2 regions of the Pseudomonas sp. M5A4_2d genome follow, and region 2 is predicted to be linked to the other one. Evidence: predicted binding sites of a transcription regulator. Region 2 holds the regulator's gene; the other holds the start of a gene.

Region 1 (6,498 bases), on a different contig from region 2:
CGAAGCTGGAGAACGGGTGAAACGGGTTGCGCTTCATGTCCAGTCGCGCCACGGCGGCGTTCAGGAAGCCCAGGTCAAAACTGCTGTTGTGGCCGACCAGGATCGCGCGTTTGCAGCCATTGGCCTTCAACGCTTTGCGCACGCCACGGAAGATATCGGTCAGCGCCGCTTCTTCACTCACCGCCATGCGCAGCGGGTGGTCGAGCTTGATCCCGGTGAACTCCAGGGCTGCCGCTTCGATATTCGCGCCTTCGAAGGGCTCGACACGGAAGAAGTGCGTGTGTTCCGGGAACACAAAACCCTGTTCGTCCATGCCGATGGTGGTGGCGGCGATTTCCAGCAGGGCGTCGGTGGCGCAATTGAAACCACCGGTTTCTACGTCGATGACAACCGGCAGATAACCGCGAAACCGCTCGGCCATCGGGTGACGGGAACTGCCACCACTGTGCTCGTGTTCGTCATCGTAATGGTCTTCACTCACTTGCTTTCCTCCAGCAGGCGCCAGCGCAGTGTTTCACCGGCGCGCAGCGGGATAACAGTCAGCTCGCCAAACGGCAGGCTGGCAGGGGCGGTCCAGTCTTCACGAACCAGGGTAATACGGTCGGTGTTCGCCGGCAGGCCGTAGAAGCGCGGGCCGTTGAGGCTGGCGAAACCTTCGAGCTTGTCCAGGGCATTGCGCTGTTCAAACGCTTCGGCGTACAGCTCGATCGCAGCAAACGCGGTGTAGCAACCGGCACAGCCACACGCGGCTTCTTTGGCGTGCTGGGCGTGGGGTGCGGAGTCGGTGCCGAGGAAGAACTTCGGGTTGCCGCTGGTGGCGGCATCGAGCAACGCCACCTGGTGGGTGTTGCGCTTGAGGATCGGCAGGCAATAGAAGTGCGGCCGAATCCCGCCCACCAGCATGTGGTTGCGGTTGTAGAGCAGGTGATGCGCGGTGATGGTCGCACCGACATTGGCCGAAGCTTCGGTGACGAACTGCACGGCATCCGCAGTGGTGATGTGTTCGAACACCACCTTGAGGGTCGGGAACAGCTCGACCACACGGCGCATATGTTCGTCGATAAAGATCTTTTCGCGATCAAATACGTCCACATCGCCACGGGTGACTTCACCGTGGATCAGCAGCGGCATGCCGACTTCAGCCATGGCTTCGATCGCCGGCAGAATCTTGTCGATACTGGTCACGCCGGAATCGGAGTTGGTGGTCGCGCCCGCCGGGTACAGCTTGGCGGCGTGCACGAAGCCACTGGCCTTGGCCTGGCGAATTTCTTCAGGCTGGGTGCGGTCGGTCAGGTAGAGCACCATCAACGGTTCGAAGCGGCTGCCGGCCGGTCGTGCAGCGAGAATACGCTGGCGATAGGCGTCGGCTTCTGCGGCATTACGCACCGGAGGTACCAGGTTAGGCATGATGATGGCGCGACCAAACGTGCGCGCTACATCAGCCACGGTTTGGGGTAACGCAGCACCATCGCGAAGATGAATATGCCAGTCGTCGGGACGCAGCAGGGTCAGGCGGTCGGACATTGGGGATTCCAGGCGGGTCAATCTGGTGGGAATGCTACCGGAAAAGACTCTTGCAGGCACTCGCTATCAAGTTTTGCAGGACGCTACCGATATCCCAAGGTATGCCTTAACGACGTATGACGCTTTGAAGTGTTGTAAAAACCAGTGGAGCCTCCCGTGCGCCAGCATTATCTAGCCCTGCTCAGTGTGTTCGCCAGCCTGCCTGCGATGGCCCTCACGTTTCAGACACGTCTGGAGAATATTGAGTGGAAGGTGGAAGGCGACCAGTTCGAGTGCCGCTTGACCCAGCCGATCACCGATTTCGGTTCGGGTGAGTTTGTGCGCCGGGCCGGCGAGCAGGCGACATTTCGTCTGAAAGCCTACAGTGGCGCACTCGGCGCGGGCTCGGCGACCTTGTTGGCCGCCGCTGCCCCGTGGCAGCCCGGCCGCGGTGATATCAACCTCGGCGCTGTGCGTGCCGGCAGTGGCGACGTGTTGTTCAATAGCTCTCAGGCCCAGGCCGGGCGATTGTTCATGGGCTTGCTGGAAGGGCGCAGCCCGACTGTGCGGCATTACGGGCGCGAAGGTGGCTACTCGGAAATTCGTCTGCTGCCAGTGAAATTCAACAAGGCCTACAACGACTATCAACTGTGTACCACCAAGCTGTTGCCGATGAATTACGATCAGGTCAAACAGACCGAAGTCGGCTTCCCCGGTGGTGGCATTGAGCTGGATGCGGCGGGCAAGAAGAAGCTGGCGGTGATTGTCGCGTTCATGAAAGCCGATCCGACGGTCAACCATATCGAGTTGAATGGCCATTCGGACAACAGCGGCAACCGCCTGACCAACCGCGACGTCTCACGCCGTCGTGCGCTGGCGGTCATGGACTACTTCAAGGCCAACGGCATCCAGGAATCGCAGGTCACTCTGCGTTTCCACGGTGAAAGCTATCCCCTGGCACCCAATACCAATGCCGCCAACCGGGCGCGTAACCGTCGCGTGAATATTCAGCTCGAACGAGTGGCAGCCCCAGAGAAGCCGGCGCCTCAGGCGACTGGTCCGAGCAACCCTGCGCACACGTCATAAAATGCGCTCATAAGGTGCGACCATCGGTCGCTCGCTCGACATAATCTGTCGCTTTATCTTCATTTGCTGTCGCGCCTCTGTAAATTCACGGTTTTGGTCGGTAGAATCGACGGCTTTCCGTACAACCCCGTGGAGTGATGGCATGGCCGACGTAAACAAGGTCGTTCTCGCGTATTCCGGCGGCCTGGACACTTCGGTGATCCTCAAGTGGCTGCAGGATACTTATAACTGTGAAGTGGTGACCTTCACCGCTGACCTGGGTCAGGGCGAAGAGGTCGAACCTGCACGTGCCAAGGCGCAAGCCATGGGCGTGAAAGAGATCTACATTGACGACCTGCGCGAAGAATTCGTCCGCGATTTCGTCTTCCCGATGTTTCGCGCCAACACCGTCTACGAAGGCGAGTACCTGCTGGGTACTTCCATCGCACGTCCGCTGATCGCCAAACGCTTGATCGAAATCGCCAACGAAACGGGCGCCGACGCCATTTCCCATGGCGCTACCGGCAAAGGCAACGACCAGGTGCGTTTCGAACTGGGTGCCTACGCGCTCAAGCCTGGCGTGAAAGTGATTGCCCCTTGGCGCGAGTGGGACCTGCTGTCCCGTGAAAAGCTGATGGATTACGCAGAAAAGCACGCCATCCCGATCGAGCGTCACGGCAAGAAGAAGTCCCCGTACTCGATGGACGCCAACTTGCTGCACATCTCCTATGAAGGCGGCGTGCTGGAAGACACCTGGACCGAGCACGAAGAAGACATGTGGAAATGGACCGTCTCCCCGGAGAACGCTCCTGACAAGGCCCAATACCTGGAACTGACCTACCGCAACGGCGACATCGTCGCGCTGGACGGCGTCGAAATGACCCCGGCCACCGTGCTGGCGACCCTGAACCGTATCGGTGGTGAACACGGTATCGGCCGTCTCGACATCGTCGAGAACCGCTATGTGGGCATGAAGTCCCGTGGCTGCTACGAAACCCCGGGCGGCACCATCATGCTGCGTGCTCACCGCGCCATCGAGTCCATCACCCTGGACCGTGAAGTGGCTCACCTCAAAGACGAGTTGATGCCCAAGTACGCCAGCCTGATCTACACCGGCTACTGGTGGAGCCCAGAGCGTCTGATGCTGCAGCAGATGATCGACGCCTCCCAGGCTCACGTGAACGGCGTGGTGCGCTTGAAGCTGTACAAAGGCAATGTGATCGTTACCGGTCGCAAGTCTGATGAGTCGCTGTTCGACGCCAATATCGCCACCTTCGAAGAAGACGGCGGTGCTTATAACCAGGCGGACGCGGCAGGCTTCATCAAGTTGAATGCGCTGCGCATGCGCATTGCTGCCAACAAGGGTCGCAAGCTGTTCTGAGTGTTCCCCTCGTTGTGAAAAATGGCTCCTTGATCAAGGGGCCATTTTTTTGCCTGGCTATAAAGGCGCGCGCTTTAAATAGGGCGTGATGTTTATCGTTTGGCGAGATTGTTTAAGTTTTGTTGAATATCGAAGTTGAGAGTGGCGCCACCCTTGGTGGCGTGTTTATTTCTGCGTGGTTGAATGAAATTTTTACACCTGAATAGGAACTATGTCTTACAGAAGATTCACTACGTAAGTAAGGTGAGTGTGTAGGTCGCTGAATATTCCGTAGGAAATAAGGGTGTAAGCAGGTATGTTGTATGGAACTGAAACTGTTGATTGTATTTCACCTGCTCACTCGCCTGGCCGCGACAAGCAAGGGGCGTTTCCTGAAAACCCTGTGCGGTGCATAGACCGCGTACCGATTATGTGGTGGATGTTTAACTCAAGATATGTATGGCCCCGGAAAGTTCTGAAAGTCTCCGTAAAACCGGATGCACCTGAAGTTGTGATTTTTTGTAGGGTAATTCCTATATCGTTGTGGGTTGGGTCTCTGCTTGCTGTTGCTTGGGGGGGAGCGCTATGCCAACTAGGAAACGACTAGGCTATTGTGCTTGCTCTAAATAATTCGAACAGCGAAATTGGACTTTCTCATGAATAAAGTGCTGATCGTGGATGATCATCCCGTCATTCGTCTTGCTGTGCGCATGCTAATGGAACGTCATGGTTATGAAGTCGTTGCCGAGACTGATAACGGCGTCGATGCGTTGCAACTTGCACGGGTACATGTGCCAGACATTGTCATACTGGATATCGGGATCCCCAAACTTGATGGGCTGGAAGTTATTTGTCGCCTTGCGTCTACCAAGCAGCCTGCGCCCGTCAAGGTGCTGGTGCTGACATCTCAGGCGCCCGGCCATTTTTCGATGCGCTGCATGCAGGCGGGGGCGGCTGGCTACGTATGCAAGCAACAGGATCTAACCGAGTTGTTGAGCGCCATCAAGGCGGTCCTCTCCGGCTACAGCTATTTCCCTAACCAGGCGCTCAACTCGGTCCGCTCCACCATGGGCAATGCCAGCGAAGCGGACATGGTCGAGCGCTTGTCGGGTCGCGAGATGATGGTGTTGCAGCAACTGGCCCGTGGCAAAACCAACAAGGAGATCGCAGACGGTATGTTCCTGAGCAACAAAACCGTCAGTACCTACAAGACTCGCCTGTTGCTCAAGCTCAATGCGCGTTCGCTCGTGGATCTGATCGAGCTGGCCCAGCGCAACGGCCTCGTGTAGGGCGGGTGCCATTGCGCACCGAGCTAGAACCACCGGCAGAAAAAAGCCTCCGTCAGGGAGGCTTCCGGTCGTCAACGGGTCGATCAGAGATCGAAGTCGTAATCGGCCAGTTGTTTTTGCAAGCGTCGCTCTTCCAGAAGGTTATCGATAGTGCGGCGTTTGCTTAAATTGGTCTTGGCCACCTCTGCAACAGGTGCGTCCCCATCGTCATCCGACTCTGCAACGAGGTCGTCGTCTACATCCAGTTGTTCTTTGCCAGTGCTCATAAGGTTAACTCCAGGCTAAGACTGCCGTTGGCGCTCCTTATAACGATAATCCATGAACGGGTAAAAAAGATTTTTTCAATCGACTGATCGAGAAAACCAATGATCCCTCAATCGTCCGACGTCTTGTCCTTGTATTCGCACAGGTCTTCGATACGGCAGCTGCCACAGCGTGGTTTGCGGGCCTGACAAACGTAGCGCCCGTGAAGAATCAACCAGTGGTGGGAGTCGAGCAAATATGGCTTGGGCACGAACTTCATCAGCTGCTTTTCTACCTCCACCACATTCTTGCCGCGGGCGATGCCGGTTCGGTTGCTGACGCGAAAGATATGGGTGTCCACCGCCATGGTCAGCTGCCGAAACGCGGTATTGAGCACGACATTGGCGGTTTTGCGACCCACGCCGGGGAGTGCTTCCAGGGCTTCGCGAGTTTGTGGCACTTCGCTGCCATGCAACTCCACCAGCAGGCGGCAGGTTTCGATGACGTTCTTGGCCTTGCTGTTGTACAGGCCGATGGTCTTGATGTACTCCGACAAACCTTCCACGCCCAAGGCGTAAATGGCCTCAGGCGTGTTGGCCACCGGGTAAAGCTTGGCCGTAGCCTTGTTAACGCCCACGTCAGTGGATTGGGCCGACAAGATCACCGCAATCAACAACTCGAACGGCGAAGAGTAGGCCAGTTCGGTTTTAGGCTCCGGATTGTCTTCGTGAAACCTGCGGAAAATTTCCAGGCGTTTTGCGGCGTTCATGGGGCAGGCGTTTCCTTGCAGGCGGTCAACGTGGTTTTCAAAGTAGGCGCAGGCTTTGCAGGATAAACCATCGCCAGCACAGCCGGCAGCGCCTGTGGCCGATCAGGCGCCGCTATGGGCGTCCACTTGGCGCTGCGCATCATCCAGCTTGCGTTGTGCGGCTTTCAGTTCATCTGCGTTGACGTCCGCTTGGCGTTGTAACTTGCTCACATCGGCCCGGGCGTAAGCCAGGGCGGTTTTCAGCTGACGCAGTTGGGCGTCGATGGGGC
Region 2 (6,498 bases):
CACCGTGGTAGACGCCAGCACGGTGGTCGCTACCCACCTTAACCAGATTCTCTACAAGCACTCCCACGAGCTGATCGGCCACGAGGAAGTCCAGCAATTGATGGGGTTGCTGGCCAAAGCCTCGCCAAAATTGGCCGAAGAGCTGGTGCCCGGCGTGCTGTCGCTGTCGCAGTTGCTCAAGGTGCTGCAGGCCTTGCTCGCCGAACAGGTGCCGGTGCGCGACATTCGCAGCATTGCCGAGGCCATCGCGAACAATGCCGCCAAGAGTCAAGATACTGCCGCGCTGGTGGCTGCGGTGCGCGTCGGATTGTCCCGTGCAATCGTGCAAAGCATTGTAGGGGTTGAGTCTGGGCTGCCTGTTATCACCTTGGAGCCAAGGTTGGAACAAATATTGCTCAATAGTATTCAGAAGGCAGGGCAAGGCCAGGAAGAGGGCGTTCTGCTGGAGCCAAGCATGGCTGAGAAGCTGCAGCGTTCGTTGATCGAAGCCGCGCAGCGTCAGGAAATGGCGGGTCACCCGGTGATTCTGCTGGTGGCGGGCCCGGTCCGAGCGATGTTGTCGCGGTTTGGACGTCTGGCAGTGCCGAATTTGCACGTTTTGGCTTATCAGGAAATTCCTGACAACAAGCAAGTGACTATTGTCGCGACAGTAGGGCCCAACGGCTGAGGTAGTGGGATATGCAAGTTAAGCGTTTTTTCGCCGCCGATATGCGTCAGGCCATGAAACTGGTACGTGATGAGCTGGGCGCCGATGCCGCGATTATTGGAAACCGCCGTATTGCCGGCGGTGTCGAGCTGACGGCTGCCCTGGATTACACCCCCTCGGCGCTGGCGCCGCGCGTGCCGAACATGGAACTTGAGGACGAGCTGCGCAAGACCGCTTCGCGCATTGTCTCGGCCCAGGCTGAGCTGAGTATGCGTGGCGACAGCGATTCCACCAGCAGTCGCCAGTTGTTCGCCGGCCTGCCGCTGACCGCCGCCGAACCGCTGGTTGAGCCGACGTTCAAAGAACCGCCGCGTCCTGCAGCGCCAGCCCCGGCTGCCGCAGTCGACCAGCGCGTGTTTGACTCGATGCGTTTTGAACTCAATGGCCTGCGTGAGCTGCTTGAAGTGCAATTGGGCTCGTTGGCGTGGAACCAGCTGCAAGGCAGCAAACCGCACCAGGCCAACCTGTGGCGTCGCCTGCAACGCATCGGCCTGTCCGGCCCGTTGTCCCGCGACCTGTTGGCACTGACTGCTGAAGTCGAAGAGCCTCGCCAGGCCTGGCGCATGTTGCTGGCCCACCTGGCACGCATGATCGTCACCCCGGAAATCGAACCCCTGGAAGAGGGCGGTGTGATCGCCATGGTCGGCCCTGCCGGCATGGGCAAGACCACCACCCTGGCCAAGCTGGCTGCGCGTTATGTGCTCAAGTACGGCGCGCAGAATATCGCGCTGGTGAGCATGGACAGCTACCGTATTGGCGCCCAGGAACAGCTTAAGACCCTGGGCCGCATCCTCAATGTGTCGGTGACCCACGTCGACGCGGGCCAGTCCCTGGCCAACGCGCTCGACCCGTTGCTGCGCAAGCGTGTGGTGCTGATCGACACTGCCGGCCTGCAAGCCAGTGATCCGGCATTGCGCATGCAGCTGGAAAGCCTGGCTGGGCGTGGCATCAAGTCAAAAAATTACCTGGTGCTTGCAACCACCAGCCAGAAACAGGTTCTTACCGCTGCCTACCACAGCTACAAGCGTTGCGGCCTGGCGGGTTGCATTCTGACCAAGCTCGACGAAACGGCGAGCCTGGGTGAAGTGCTGAGCCTGGCCATCAGTCATGAATTACCGGTCGCCTACCTGACCGACGGGCCGCGGATTCCGGATGATTTACATCTGCCGCGCCGTCATCAGTTAGTCAGCCGTGCTGTCAGCGTGCAAATGCAAGAAGAGCCTAGCGAGGAAGCGATGGCCGACATGTTCGCCGACCTTTACCACAACCCGGCAAAGCGGGTGGGTTGAAGGGCAGGATGAACACCGTGAAAAGTATCTACATCGATGGTCTGCAAGCGATTCACGCGGCCAAGCCATGTAGCCTGCGTCTAAGCAAGACAAGGTAAAGAAATAAAATGGGCAGCATGCATCCCGTACAGGTGATCGCGGTGACCGGCGGCAAAGGTGGCGTCGGAAAAACTAACGTGTCAGTGAATTTGTCCCTGGCCCTGGCAGAGCTTGGCCGTCGGGTCATGCTGCTGGATGCTGACCTGGGGCTGGCGAACGTCGACGTTCTGCTGGGGCTGACACCCAAACACACCCTTGCCGATGTGATCGAGGGCCGCTGCGAGCTGCGCGATGTGCTGCTGCAAGGTCCCGGTGGCATTCGTATCGTGCCGGCGGCCTCGGGTACCCAGAGCATGGTGCATCTGAGCCCGGCGCAGCACGCCGGCCTGATCCAGGCGTTCAGTGACATCGGCGACAACCTCGACGTGCTGGTGATCGACACCGCCGCCGGGATCGGCGAGTCCGTGGTCAGCTTCGTGCGCGCTGCCCAGGAAGTGCTGCTGGTGGTCTGCGATGAGCCCACCTCCATCACCGATGCCTACGCCCTGATCAAACTGCTTAACCGTGACTACGGCATGAATCGCTTCCGTGTGCTGGCCAACATGGCCCAAAGCCCGCAGGAAGGGCGAAACCTGTTCGCCAAGTTGACCAAGGTCACGGATCGCTTCCTCGATGTCGCCTTACAATACGTTGGCGCAGTTCCCTATGACGAGTGTGTGCGCAAGGCTGTGCAAAAGCAGCGTGCAGTCTATGAAGCGTTCCCTCGTTCGAAGTGCGCATTGGCGTTCAAGGCTATTGCCCAGAAGGTCGATACTTGGCCGTTGCCCGCCAACCCGCGCGGGCATCTGGAGTTTTTCGTCGAGCGATTGGTGCATCAGACGAGCGCAGGACCGGTGCTATGACAGCCAGCGGCTATAACCTTTACAAAAACTCGGCACGTGACAGCCAAGGCGAATTGATCGAGCGCTATGCGCCCTTGGTCAAGCGCATTGCCTACCACTTGCTGGCACGCCTGCCTGCCAGTGTGCAGGTTGAAGACCTGATCCAGGCCGGCATGATCGGCCTGCTCGAAGTGTCGACCAAATACGACGCGAGCAAAGGCGCGAGTTTCGAGACGTATGCGGGTATCCGTATCCGTGGTGCGATGCTCGATGAAGTGCGTAAAGGGGACTGGGCGCCGCGTTCGGTACACCGCAACACGCGAATGGTCAGTGACGCAATTCGTGCAATTGAAGCAAAAACAGGTCGTGACGCTAAAGATCATGAAGTTGCGGCCGAACTCCAATTGAGTCTCGACGATTACTACGGGATTTTGAACGATACCTTGGGCAGCCGCCTGTTCAGTTTCGACGACCTGTTGCAGGACGGCGAACACGAAGGGCTGCACGAGGACGGCGCGAGTGCACATCTCGAACCGTCGCGCGACCTGGAAGATGAACGCTTCCAGGGGGCGTTGGCGGAGGCGATTGCCAATTTGCCTGAGCGTGAGCGACTGGTGTTGGCGCTGTACTACGACGAAGAGCTGAACCTCAAGGAAATCGGTGAGGTCCTGGGGGTCAGCGAATCGCGTGTCAGCCAGCTGCATAGCCAGTGCGCAGCCCGCTTGCGGGGGCGATTGGGAGAGTGGCGCGCGCGCTGACAGGCAGTGTGGGGATACTGCAGCGCAATTAGGCGAGAGGTGAAAAGTCTTTCGCGGGTTCGTTCCGTGGTACCCCTGGCAGTCCTTTTTGTGTAACGCCTGTTGATTGAAATGGCGCGTCCAGGTGCTGGGCGCGTTTAAGACTGCTTGGAGGTCGAATTGGACAAGAACATGAAAATCCTCATCGTTGATGACTTCTCAACGATGCGGCGGATCATAAAAAACCTGTTGCGTGACCTTGGGTTCACCAACACGGTCGAGGCGGATGACGGCCTGACGGCGATTCCTATCCTCAACAGCGGAAGCATCGACTTTCTGGTAACCGACTGGAACATGCCGGGCATGACCGGCATCGACTTGCTGCGTCACGTGCGCGCCGATGAAAAACTGCGCAGCCTGCCTGTGCTGATGGTGACCGCCGAAGCCAAGCGTGAACAGATCATCGAAGCCGCCCAAGCCGGGGTTAACGGTTACGTGGTTAAGCCATTCACTGCATTGGCCTTGAAAGAGAAGATCGAAAAAATCTTCGAACGCATCCACGGCTGATGCCACCACGGGGGAGCTATGGAGCATAAAGAATCATCGCAGGCAGACTTTGAGTCGACCCTGAAAAAGCATGCTCACCAGTTGGTCGAAAGCCTTGAAAAAGGCCAGTTCGGCGACGCGGTGCAGTTAATCCATGAGCTTAACCAGACCCGTGACCGCGGCCTGTACCAGGAAGTGGGCAAGCTCACACGCGAGCTGCACAGTGCGATCGTCAATTTTCAGATTGACCCGCACATGCCCCAGGCCGAAGAAATCTCCCAAATCACCGATGCCACCGAACGCCTGTCCTATGTGGTCAGGCTGACTGAGGCGGCGGCCAACCGCACCATGGACCTGGTGGAAAACGCCACGCCCCTGGTCAATGGCATGGCGACCGAAGCGCAGGCCCTCAGCGTTGACTGGGGCCGTTTCATGCGTCGGGAAGTGGGGGCTGAAGAGTTTCGTGAGTTGGCGCGTCGGGTCGACGCTTTTCTGTCGCGCAGCGAAGAGGAAAACCGCAAGGTTGCCAGCAACCTCAATGACATTCTGCTGGCCCAGGATTACCAGGACCTCACCGGTCAGGTGATCAAACGCGTGACCCAGTTGGTCACCGAAGTGGAAAGCAACTTGCTCAAATTGGTGCTCATGGCTGGCCAAGTTGATCGTTTTGCCGGCATCGAACATGACCGCGAAGCGATCCTCTCGGAAAAAGATCCACAAAAACATCTCGCCAAGGGTGAAGGTCCGCAGATTCATGCCGATAAACGTGAAGACGTTATGTCAGGTCAGGATGACGTAGATGACCTGTTATCCAGTTTAGGCTTCTAAGGAGCACCCACATGAGCTTCGGCGCCGATGAAGAAATCCTTCAGGATTTCCTTGTAGAGGCCGGCGAAATTTTAGAGCAACTGTCCGAGCAACTGGTCGAGCTGGAAAGCCGCCCGGATGATGCGAACCTGCTCAATGCAATTTTTCGCGGTTTTCACACTGTAAAAGGGGGCGCCGGCTTCCTCCAGCTCCATGAGCTGGTGGAGTGCTGTCACATCGCCGAGAACGTATTCGACATCCTGCGCAAGGGTGAGCGACACGTCGACTCGGAACTGATGGACGTGATTCTCGAAGCATTGGATGCGGTCAACGGCATGTTCAGTGAAGTGCGCGAACGTGCACCGATCACGGCGGCCACGCCGGAACTGCTGGCCGCCCTGGCGCGCCTGGCAGAACCTGCCGACACCTCGGTTGCACCGGTGGTGGAAGCGGCGCCTGTGGCCGAGCCGGAAGCGGACGTGACGGACAGCGAGTTCGAGCAGTTGCTCAACTCCCTCAGTGCGGTGAAGGCCGAAGCTGAAGCACCGCAAGCGGTCGCCCCGCCTGCAACGCCGACCAGCGAAGACATTACCGACGCTGAATTCGAGTCCCTGCTCGACCAGTTGCATGGCAAAGGCCAGTTCGCTGCCGACGCGGTGGCACCTGCCGCTACGCCGGAAGTTCCGGCTGCCAGCGCCAGCGCCAGCACCGACATTACCGACGACGAATTTGAAGCGTTGCTCGACCAGTTGCATGGCAAAGGCACCTTTGCGGCCGAAGCCTTGCCGGAAGTCGCGGCCACGGCCGTCGTCGCGCCTGCCGTGCCTGCCGCCAGCGCAGAGCCTGCCGCTGACGGGCTGATCTCCGATCACGAATTCGAAGCCTTGTTGGACGAATTGCACGGCAAGGGCAAGTTCACCGAAGTGGCCCCGGCTGCTGCGGCGACCGCCACGCCTGTCGCGGCGAAACCTGCGCCGGCCAAAGCCGCCGCCCCGGTTGCCGCCAAGCCCGCTCCAGCCCCTGCAGCCGCCCCGGCGCCTGCACGTGCCGCAGCGGCACCCGTGGCCGAGAAGCCTGCCAGTGAAGCCGAAACCACCGTGCGCGTTGATACCGCACGCCTGGACGACATCATGAACATGGTTGGCGAACTGGTGTTGGTGCGTAACCGCCTGGTGCGCCTGGGCCTGAACAGCGGCGACGAAGCCATGCAGAAGGCGGTGTCGAACCTCGACGTGGTCACTGCCGACTTGCAGACCGCGGTGATGAAAACGCGGATGCAGCCGATCAAGAAAGTCTTCGGCCGCTTCCCGCGTCTAGTTCGCGACCTGGCACGCCAGCTCAAGAAAGAAATCAACCTGGAACTGGTGGGTGAAGAAACCGACCTCGACAAAAACCTTGTCGAGGCCCTGGCCGACCCGCTGGTCCACTTGGTGCGCAACGCCGTTGACCACGGCGTCGAAACCCCGGAAGAGCGCGAAGCCTCGGGCAAGTCC

What was found. The regulator FliA, encoded in region 2, starts transcription of late flagellar genes. The targets are predictions, from matches to a motif close to CTAAAGTTTNNNNNNNNNNNGCCGNTAA.
Region 1: a site for FliA is predicted at 1,590-1,617, ahead of ACLBW8_RS26195 (flagellar protein MotY). Genes of this name have one in related genera too.

The regions. Positions count from the first base shown of each region.
Region 1 covers NZ_JBKEZW010000014.1:66,613-73,110, forward strand. Annotated here, with positions in the region: gene rnt (ribonuclease T) at 1-481, opposite strand, end outside; gene pyrC (dihydroorotase) at 478-1,524, opposite strand; gene ACLBW8_RS26195 (flagellar protein MotY) at 1,681-2,589, shown strand; gene ACLBW8_RS26200 (argininosuccinate synthase) at 2,732-3,949, shown strand; gene ACLBW8_RS26205 (response regulator) at 4,585-5,217, shown strand; gene ACLBW8_RS26210 (PA3496 family putative envelope integrity protein) at 5,301-5,483, opposite strand; gene nth (endonuclease III) at 5,591-6,229, opposite strand; gene rsxB (electron transport complex subunit RsxB) at 6,332-6,498, opposite strand, start outside.
Region 2 covers NZ_JBKEZW010000001.1:458,567-465,064, forward strand. Annotated here, with positions in the region: gene flhA (flagellar biosynthesis protein FlhA) at 1-667, shown strand, start outside; gene flhF (flagellar biosynthesis protein FlhF) at 679-1,995, shown strand; gene fleN (flagellar synthesis regulator FleN) at 2,103-2,936, shown strand; gene fliA (RNA polymerase sigma factor FliA) at 2,933-3,673, shown strand; gene ACLBW8_RS02130 (chemotaxis response regulator CheY) at 3,845-4,219, shown strand; gene ACLBW8_RS02135 (protein phosphatase CheZ) at 4,238-5,026, shown strand; gene ACLBW8_RS02140 (chemotaxis protein CheA) at 5,038-6,498, shown strand, end outside.